Regions from separate parts of the Arthrobacter sp. NicSoilC5 genome, predicted to be linked through region 1. Evidence: riboswitches for the same ligand, from Rfam matches in the RefSeq annotation. Region 1 holds a riboswitch; the other holds the start of a gene.
What was found. A riboswitch is a leader RNA that binds a small molecule or an ion and turns the genes downstream of it on or off. The one in region 1 is predicted to bind cyclic di-AMP.

Region 2: another riboswitch for cyclic di-AMP. It lies ahead of LDO22_RS13695 (glycoside hydrolase family 16 protein); the one in region 1 lies ahead of LDO22_RS18055 (M23 family metallopeptidase).

The regions. Positions count from the first base shown of each region.
Region 1 is NZ_AP024660.1:3,855,699-3,860,467, reverse strand. Features, by position in the region: gene LDO22_RS18065 (NlpC/P60 family protein) at 1-255, opposite strand, end outside; gene LDO22_RS18060 (C40 family peptidase) at 420-1,100, opposite strand; cyclic di-AMP (ydaO/yuaA leader) riboswitch at 1,171-1,366, opposite strand; gene LDO22_RS18055 (M23 family metallopeptidase) at 1,479-2,300, opposite strand; cyclic di-AMP (ydaO/yuaA leader) riboswitch at 2,311-2,553, opposite strand; gene LDO22_RS18050 (metal-dependent transcriptional regulator) at 2,660-3,361, opposite strand; gene serC (phosphoserine transaminase) at 3,657-4,769, shown strand, end outside.
Region 2 is NZ_AP024660.1:2,914,374-2,919,142, reverse strand. Features, by position in the region: gene LDO22_RS13700 (glycosyltransferase family 4 protein) at 1-953, opposite strand, end outside; gene LDO22_RS13695 (glycoside hydrolase family 16 protein) at 1,075-2,178, opposite strand; cyclic di-AMP (ydaO/yuaA leader) riboswitch at 2,185-2,333, opposite strand; gene rpsF (30S ribosomal protein S6) at 2,721-3,026, shown strand; gene LDO22_RS13685 (single-stranded DNA-binding protein) at 3,099-3,674, shown strand; gene rpsR (30S ribosomal protein S18) at 3,800-4,039, shown strand; gene rplI (50S ribosomal protein L9) at 4,057-4,509, shown strand; gene LDO22_RS13670 (PhzF family phenazine biosynthesis protein) at 4,591-4,769, shown strand, end outside.

The DNA of each region.
Region 1 (4,769 bases):
GGAAGCCGCGGAGATCGGGGCGTCGACGACGGATTCAACTTCCATCTGGGACGCGGGAGCGGAATCGCGCTTGACGTTGGTGTCGGCGGCGTTGGCCGCAATGCCGCTGGTCAGGACCAGGCCGGAAGCAGCAGCGATGACAGCAGCCTGGCGGCCCATGCCACCGGCGTTGTCGCTGACAGCTTTGGCAATGACAGAGATCGAGTTGGTTTTGGTGACCTCGGCGCGGTGCCGTGCGGTAGCACGAGTCGTCATCAGTTCTCTCTTTCGTTTTTCCTTCGAACCGCGTGTAGGCAGGCAAAGGGAAGCTGGATGCGCCGGCATCTTGGGGGTACGCCGGCGCATCCCGAACGGGGATGTGGTTTCTAGCGAAAAAGCTTTGGGCAAAGAAATAGCCCTTGGAGCGTGAAGCCCAAGAACTACTTGTTGAGGTGGTAGTACGACGAGGTACCGGTGGCTGCAGGCGAGTGGAGCAGCGTGCCCTGGGAAGGGTTGAGTGCGCTGACCATCATGCCGTTGCCGACGTAGATGCCCACGTGCGCGCCGCCGTTCTGGACCACAAGATCGCCCGGCTGCGGGGTGGAGGTGGGGGTCATGATGTTCCACGCGTTGGTGCGGGGGATGCTGATGCCGGCCTGGGCGTAGACCCACTGGACGAACCCGGAGCAGTCCCAGCCGGTGACGGGGCTGGTGCCGCCCCAGACGTAGGAGTGGCCAATGCCGGTGTAGGCGATTGCTGCAATACCGGAGGTTGCGGCGGAGACAGTCTCGGCAGCCTTGGCGGCAGGGGCAGCATCCTGGCCTGCGGTGGCAGCGGCGTCGCGCACGGCCGGTGCGGTGGACTGGGGACGCACCGCTTCCACCTTTGGAGCTGCGGTGGTCTTGACGGCGGGACGCTCGAAGGAAACCGTGGCCGTGGGGGCGGCGGTGACGGCGAGGGCCGTTTGGGCCGAACCGGACTCGGTGGATGCGGAGACACCGGCGGTGGTGTCAGCTGCGGTGGCGGGCAGGCCCATGCTCAGGATAAGGCCCGATGCGGCTGCCACAACGGCAGCCTGGCGGCCTACGGTCCCGGCATTTGCACTGACGGCCTTGGACACGGCGTCCAGGGGGTTGGTGCGAACCGTTTGCGCACGGTGGCGCGCAGAATGATGGCGTGAAGACACGAAGGTAGCCTCTCCCAATGCCTGCGAGGTGAGCTGTCGGATTCGGATGGGAGTCACCCGGCCACTCTGCTTCCTGGGAAGCTCATGACTTAACCCCAAGGCCTTCAGGAAATGAAGGCCAAAATTGGTTCCCCCGCCCCTGCCAGACGATGAAATGCGAACGGACCTTGAGCGGTGGCAGAGTTAGGCAATCCACTCAAGAGCGTCAACTTCGGAAAAGTTGACGCGAGTTAGACGGTACAGCAGTTTTGTTTCAATGTCACATTCAGGTCACGGCAGGTCACTGCGATCTGAGAGTGCACACTCATTCGGTTACAGCCAGCCCATGGGATCGACCACTTCGCCGTTGACCTGGACCTCAAAGTGCAGGTGGCAGCCGGTGGAGGCGCCCGTGGTGCCGCTGAGCGCCACGACCTCGCCGCGGGAGACGGTCTGTCCGACCTTGACGTTGAACGACGACAGGTGGTTGTAGGTGGTCTCCAGCCCATTGCCGTGATCGATGACCACCCGGTTCCCACCGCCGTACTGGTGCCAGCCTGCGAAGGTCACGGTGCCGGTTGCGGCCGCCAGGACGGACGTTCCGCACTGCGCCACGAAGTCCTGGCCGCGGTGGAAGTCTCCGGAGCCGCCGGTGATGGGGCTCACCCGGTAGCCAAAGGGCGACGCGGTGGTGAGGGATGCCAGCGGTGCGGCCAGGGTGCCGGCCGAGGCGGCCCGCGTGACGGAGCCGGCGGACTGGGCGCTCAGGAGCTGCTTCAGCTTCCCGTCGGGGTCGGCCTGGGTCACCACTGCCGAGCGGCTGAAGTCGATCTGGGCGCCGATATCAGCGGAAATCTGGGGCTGCGGACTGACGGCGGAAGCTGCCAGTGGCGCGTTGCCGGCGGCATCGGTGGCCATGACGGGGCTGGTGGCGGGCACCGTGACCGTCAGCACCAGACCGGTGGCGGCCAGGGCGATTCCGGCTTTCTGGCCGATGCCGCTGGCGGCGGCAAACTCCGTCACCTGCCGGAACGGACCCCGGCGGCGGCGCGCGTCACGATGCAGATCGCGGGGGCGCTCCGCTGCGACATCTTCGACAACCCGCGGTGCCGAAGGGGGGCCTGCCGCGCGGCGGCGGCCCCGGGAGGTCTGCATGGTCAAGAAGGGTTCCTCTCTGGAAAAGCCTGCGGAGTTAGCTGTCGGATTCGGGTCAGAGAGATCAAAGACCCGGCCCGTCATGGGCAAGCTTCTGCACAGGGGTATTCCCGGAAGAATCCTTCACTGGAGAGGCTTGCTGCTGACGGACTTCACCCCAAGGCAGTCCCCCGCTGCCAATTGTGGTTCCCCCGCCTCTGCCAGTAACGACTCATGCACCCGATCCGCTGGCAGAGCTCGGCTCCGGATCGGGTAACGCTTAAGTATCAACGATTGGTTCCACTATAGGGCCTTAAGACCCTAGGTAACAATTCCGTTATCTTTGCGTGGAAGCGCTTCGCTGGGGTATGAGGCGCGGCTCAGGGCTGGGTGACGGCGACAAAAACATGCGCGGCAACCTCGGGCGGCAGCTCCAGTGCCCCTTCGATTCCGGACACCCGCACGGAGATGTAATCTCCCACGCGTTCCAGCGCAACGGCGGCGCCGGGCCGGATCCCGCCTTCGTCCAGCTGCGCCAGCAGTTCGGGCTCCACCTGGATGGGTTCGGCCAGCCGGCTGATGGTCACGGCAGAGGCGGGGCCGTAGCCCTTCATGGCCTCCACCAGGCTGATGACCGCGTCGGCGAAGCCGGTGGCCGGCTGTCCGCCCAGGGCGGCGAGGCCGGGGATCGGGTTGCCGTAGGGCGATTCGGTGGGGTGGTCCAGCATCTCGTAGATGCGCCGCTCAACGCGCTCGCTCATGACGTGTTCCCAGCGGCAGGCTTCGTCGTGCACGTAGGCCCAGTCCAAACCGATGACGTCAGCCAGCAGGCGTTCGGCCAGCCGGTGCTTGCGCATGACCTCGGTGGCCCGCTTGCGGCCCGTGTCCGTAAGTTCCAGGTGCCTGTCGCCGGAGACGACGACGAGTCCGTCGCGTTCCATCCTGCCGATGGTCTGGGACACCGTGGGGCCGGAGTGGCGCAGACGCTCGGCGATACGGGCCCGAAGGGCAACGATGTTTTCTTCCTCAAGCTCCAGGATGGTCCTGAGGTACATCTCCGTAGTGTCGATCAGATCCGTCATCCAGCTCAGCTCCTCGAGCGCAGTACCTTGCGTTGTCCCACCGTACCGCTCTGTTCCCGCGAGGTAGTCCGGGGGCTAGCTTAGCCTATTTTGACTTTGTCCGAATAGCTGCCCCCTGCGCAGCCACCCTGGACGGGACCGTCTCATTGTCTGGACTTTGCCCCCTCCGGCTCCCGCACCCACTGCCCTTCAGGCAGAATGGAACAGGCCTGCCGCGCAGCCACCGCGCACTGCCGGCCACCCCTTACCCGCCCGTCCGGACCAAAGTTTTCGTCCCCGCCGAATTGGAGCACCTGTGAGCGACACCAGCATCACGATCCCCGCCGACCTCCTGCCCAAGGACGGGCGGTTCGGCGCCGGCCCGTCAAAGGTCCGCCAGGAACAGATTGATGCCCTGGCAGCAGCGTCCAAGACCATCCTCGGCACCTCGCACCGGCAGGCGCCGGTCAAGAACCTGGTCGGATCCGTCCGCGACGGCCTGAGCCAGTTCTTCCGTGCCCCGGAGGGGTATGAGGTGGTCCTCGGCGTTGGCGGCTCCACGGCGTTCTGGGACATCGCAAGCTTTGGCCTGGTGGAGAAGAAGGCCCAGCACCTCTCCTTCGGTGAATTCGGGTCAAAGTTCGCCGCAGCCACCAACAAGGCGCCCTTCCTGGAGTCCTCCTCGATTATCAAGTCCGAGCCCGGCACCCGTCCGGCGGCGCAGGCCGAGGCCAGCGTGGACGTCTATGCCTGGCCGCAGAATGAGACCTCCACCGGTGTGGCGGCGCCGGTCACGCGCGTCTCCGGGGCCGACGAGGGATCGCTGGTGCTGGTGGACGCCACCTCGGCGGCCGGCGGCCTGGACGTGGACGTTGCCCAGAGCGACGTCTACTACTTCGCCCCGCAAAAGAACTTCGCCTCCGACGGCGGCCTCTGGCTTGGCCTGTTCTCCCCCGCCGCCATCGACCGTGCCGCGCGGATCAAGGCCAGCGGCCGGTGGATCCCGGATTTCCTGGACCTCCAGACCGCCATCGACAACTCCCGCCTGAACCAGACGTACAACACGCCTTCGCTGTCCACGCTGGTCACCCTGGACGCCCAGGTCCAGTGGCTGAACTCCAACGGCGGCCTGGACTTTGCCGCCGCGCGCACGGCTGACTCCGCAGGGCGCATCTACAGCTGGGCCGAGGCCTCCGACTTCGCCACCCCGTTCGTGGCCAACCCGGAGGAACGCTCCAACGTCATCGCCACCATCGACTTCGACGAATCGGTTGATGCGGCAGCTGTTGCCAAGGTCCTGCGCGCCAACGGCATCGTGGACACGGAGCCCTACCGGAAGCTGGGCCGCAACCAGCTGCGCATCGCCACCTTCGTGGCCATCGAGCCGGACGATGTCTCGGCCCTGCTGTCCAGCATCGACTACGTGGTG
Region 2 (4,769 bases), 940 kb from region 1:
AGTTCCCTCGCGGCCACCGGCGTGGCCACCACGGGCAGCCCCGCGGCGAGGGCCTCCAGGACGGAGTTCCGGATACCCACGCCGTGTTCGTCCGGGAAAACCGCCACATCCGCGCCCTGGAACACATCCAGGATGGAAGGCACGTTGGCCAGGATATCCACCCGGGGTCCGGCCAGCGCCTGAACCGCCGGTGTGGGGCGCCGCCCTGCGATGACGAAGCGGGCGTCCGGGACCTCCCGCCACACCAGCGGCGCGATCCTGTTGACCAGTACCGTGGCGCTGTCCACGTTCGGCGCGTAGTTTAGGCTGCCTGCGAAGCACACCACGGGGGCTTTCCGCTCCCGGCGGGGACCGGTGGCCACCGCCGTGCCGTTGGGGATGCTCGTGACCGGCCTGCCCAGCGTGGCGGACCAGGCCGCTGCGTCCTGGGCTCCGACGGTCAGGAGCCTGGCCCGGGGCGGCAGCTGCCGTTCAGCGCGGGCGGCCAATTGTTCGCGCAGCCGGTAGGCGGGCCGGAAGGTACGGGCGATGGCGGTGTCCATGCCGGCCCGGATGGACCAGGGGTCCACTGTCTGCAGCACCAGGGGACCGGTGACGCAGTGGGACAGGAAGAGGGCATGGGGGCCATGGATCAGGGTGGCGTCCCGGCTTGCGGACAACCGGGCCGCGGCGGCGCGGGCGGAGGGGGTGGACCGCCGGTGCTTTCCCAATCCGGTGAGGCCGCCCATGGAGCGGGCAAAGGCCGAAAGTTCCTCGCGCGGGGCCAGTTCGTACATGGTATCGCAGCGGTTCCTGATCTCTGCCGGAACCGGAACAGGACCCGAGAAAGTCAGCAGCGTGACGGCAATGCCAGGGGGGAGGTGCAGGATTACTTCGTACGGGATCATCGAGCTTCCGTCCCCCAGTTCCGGATCCCGGTTGGGCACGCTTTCCGTCACGTACAGGAGCTTCATTGCAAGAGTGTACTGGATCACATCGTCGCCGGAGGGTTGCTTTAGGCAACCTTGAGGGAAGCCGAAAAAGGGCGACGGCGGGAGATCCCGCCGTCGCCCTTTCACCTGGGGGCGTGGCCTGCTACTGCCAGGCGCGCACGTAGTCCACCATCATCTGGGACGGCGCGCCGTAGGCCGGGTTCGTGGAGGAGGCGCCGACATTCAGCACGATGTACTGCGGGGCATTTCCGTCGTCGGTGGGGTAGGACTTGACCTTGACGCCGTCGAAGTACACGTCCGAGGAGTTTGCCATCCGGTGCAGGCCAAAGGTGTGGTACTCGTTGGCCCAGTTGCCGCCCACGCCGCCCTGGTTGTGGGAGCCGGAACCGGAGTGGTAGTTCACGGTCATCTTGGCCTGCAGGACCTCGGCGATGTCATTCTCGCCGGTGGCCGGCCACGACTGTCCGGTGGTCCAGAAGGCAGGCCAGTTGTAGAGGCCGTTGGCGTTGCCCGGGAACTTGATCCTGGCCTCGACGTAGCCGGTGGTGAACTGGAAGCCGGTCCCCGCCCCGCCCTTCGGGTTGGTGGATACCAGTCCGCCGGAGGTGGATGAGCTGAGCCCCAGGGCCAGGTTCCCGTTGGCCACGGAGACGTTCGCCGGGCTGGTGGAGACCTTGTTCATGGTTCCGCAACCGGGGGAGAACCAGCAGCCGGACCACTTCGCGGTGTCCAGTCCGGCCCCGTTGAACTCGTCGGCGAAGGTCATGGTCCAGTTCCCCGGGACCCCGGCGGGCGCAGGCGTCCCGGTGCTGGCCAGCTGTGCCGCCGCCGGCGCCACAGCGATGGGTGCTTCGGAGGGAGGGGCAGGGGCAGCGGGTGCCGGTACTGCTGCGGGGGCAGGTGCCGGTGCCTCTGCCGGCGAAGGAGCGGCGGCAGGAGCGGCCTCGACTGCCGGGACTGGCGTTGGAGCGGGGACCGGAATGTCCGGAGTTTGGGTGGGTGCGGCGCTGCCGGCATCCTCTGCACTCGCCACCCGCGCCACGTCAGCGGTTCCGTCACCGTGGGTCAGGCCCAGGCCAAGGGAACCTGCTCCGAGGAGTGCTGCGGCAAGACCGGCGGCAAGGGGCCAGCGGCGGCGCGCCCGGGCCGGAGCACCGGACTTGAAGGCCGGGGATGTCCGGGCGGGATCTGTCTCATTTTGATAACGGTGCGCTCGTTTGGCGCTGCCTTTGCGGGGTGCGGGCATGGGGATGCTACCTCTCGTCGCCTGCGGAGTTAGCTGTCGGGTTCGAATGAGGGCATGCGGCCGCGTGCTGCGGCTTCACCCCAAGGGCAGGCGCGTTGCCGTGCCCGGGACGCTTGGGTCCCCCGCCTCTGCCTGGAATCTGGTGATAATCACGGACGCGGCAGAGTTGGGCGGCATCCGGGACTGGAGCCGGCTGGGGGCGGCCCCCGGACGACCGTACACGAAAAGGGTCTGCGAATCACAATTAGGTAACGGACCTCACTGCGTTGGCGTGGCGCTCCCCTGTCGGCAAAGTGCATTGGTATGGGCGCCAGTGACGGCAGGGTTTTCCACATGGCTGAACCTGCGGCTGCTGCCCACCTCCACCGGGGCTAGCCTTGGGTCAAGCGCGAATCGCCTATCGGGTCCAAATGCACTAAGATATTGAAGTCTGTGCTGCGTCCTGCCTCCGTTCCGGCGGCAAGGCATTGCACGGAATCGCAAATGAACCTCCTGTTACGGAAATGCCGTAACCGCTTAGCCCAAAGGAGGTGGGTTCACATATGCGTCCTTACGAATTGATGGTAATCATCGACCCCGAGGTCGAAGAGCGTACCGTTGAGCCGTCGCTTCAGAAGTTCCTGAACGTCATCACCAACGATGGTGGAACCATCGAAAAGGTTGACATCTGGGGCCGTCGCCGTCTGGCTTACGACATCAAGAAGAAGTCCGAAGGTATCTACGCCGTGGTGAACTTCACCGCCAAGCCGGAGACCGCCAAGGAACTTGACCGCCAGCTGTCTCTTAACGAGACCATCATGCGCACCAAGATCACCCGCCCCGAAGAGCAGAAGGTTGTTGCTGAGTAATTCAGCACCGTCTTCATTCTTTACCCCGCAGGAAACGCACTCTTCACCCAGGATCGAACAAGGAGGCAGTAGATGGCAGGCGAGACCACCATTACGGTCATCGGTAACCTCACCAATGACCCGGAATTGCGGTTCACACCGTCAGGTTCGGCAGTAGCGAACTTCACCATCGCTTCCACCCCCCGCACCTTTGATCGCCAGTCCAACGAGTGGAAGGACGGGGAAACCCTGTTCCTCCGCGCTGCCGTATGGCGTGAAGCAGCCGAGAACGTCGCCGAATCCCTGACCAAGGGCATGCGCGTCATCGTGACCGGCCGCCTGAAGAGCCGTTCCTACGAAACAAAAGAAGGCGAAAAGCGCACCGTTATCGAGCTTGAGGTCGACGAAATCGGCCCCAGCCTGCGCTACGCCAATGCCAAGGTCAACCGCACCCAGCGCTCCGGCGGACAGGGTGGCGGCGGCTTCGGCGGCCGCAACAGCGGCGGTGGCTTCGGAGGAGGCAACTCTGGTGGAAATCAGGGCGGCAACTCCGGTGGAGGTTGGGGCGGCGGCAACCAGCAGGCTGCACAGGACGATCCCTGGGCTACGCCCGGTGTCTCCAACGCAGGCGGCTGGGGCAACGGCCCCGATTCCGAACCTCCCTTCTAAAACCCAAATAACGGCCCGGCGCCGGGACTGCCCGGGTGCGCCACGCACCCAAGGCACTGCCGCCGTCGGACCACCACCATCCCGTGGATCAATATCCACGGGCTCCCTAGAATAGGAGCTCCACGATGGCTAAGGCTGAACTCCGTAAGCCCAAACCAAAGTCCAACCCCTTGAAGGCCGCTGACATCACTGTCATCGACTACAAGGACGTAGCATTGCTGCGCAAGTTCATCTCCGACCGCGGAAAGATCCGCGCCCGTCGCGTCACTGGCGTCACGGTGCAGGAACAGCGCAAGATCGCCCAGGCAATCAAGAACGCCCGCGAAGTTGCTCTGCTGCCTTACTCCGGCGCTGGCCGCGGCTAAGGAAGGGATTAACTAACATGGCAAAGCTCATTCTGACCCACGAAGTCACCGGTCTCGGTGCTGCCGGCGATGTTGTCGAGGTCAAGGACGGTTACGCACGTAACTACCTGCTGCCCCGCAACTTCGCCCTGACCTGGTCGAAGGGTGGCGAGAAGCAGGTTGAGTCCATCAAGGCTGCCCGCGCCGCCCGCGAGCACGCTTCCCTGGAAGATGCTCAGAAGCAGGCCGCTGCACTGTCCGCCAAGCCGGTCAAGCTGGTCGTCAAGGCCGGCGAGTCCGGCCGTCTGTTCGGCACCGTCAAGCAGGGCGACGTCGCCGACGCTGTTGAGGCCGCTGGCCTTGGCAAGATCGACAAGCGCAAGGTTGAACTGCCCGCACACATCAAGTCGGTCGGTTCCTACCAGGCCAACGTCCGCCTCCACGCTGACGTTGCCGCTGTGATCGAACTGGACGTGGTGGCAGGAAAGTAATTTCCCCACTCCACGTCACGACCCCCGTCGCCGGACTCCGGCGGCGGGGGTCTTTCGTTTGTGCGGTGGTAGCCTGCTCCGGTGAACCCGAACCCCCGCCCCCGCCCCTTCCACCAAGTGGATGTTTTCGCCGGACTGGCCTACCGTGGCAACCCGCTCGCCGTCGTGCTTGATGCCCAAGGCCTGGACGCGGCGACCATGCAGCATTTCGCCAACTGGACCAACCTCTCGGAAACCACCTTCCTGTTGCCTCCCCGGGA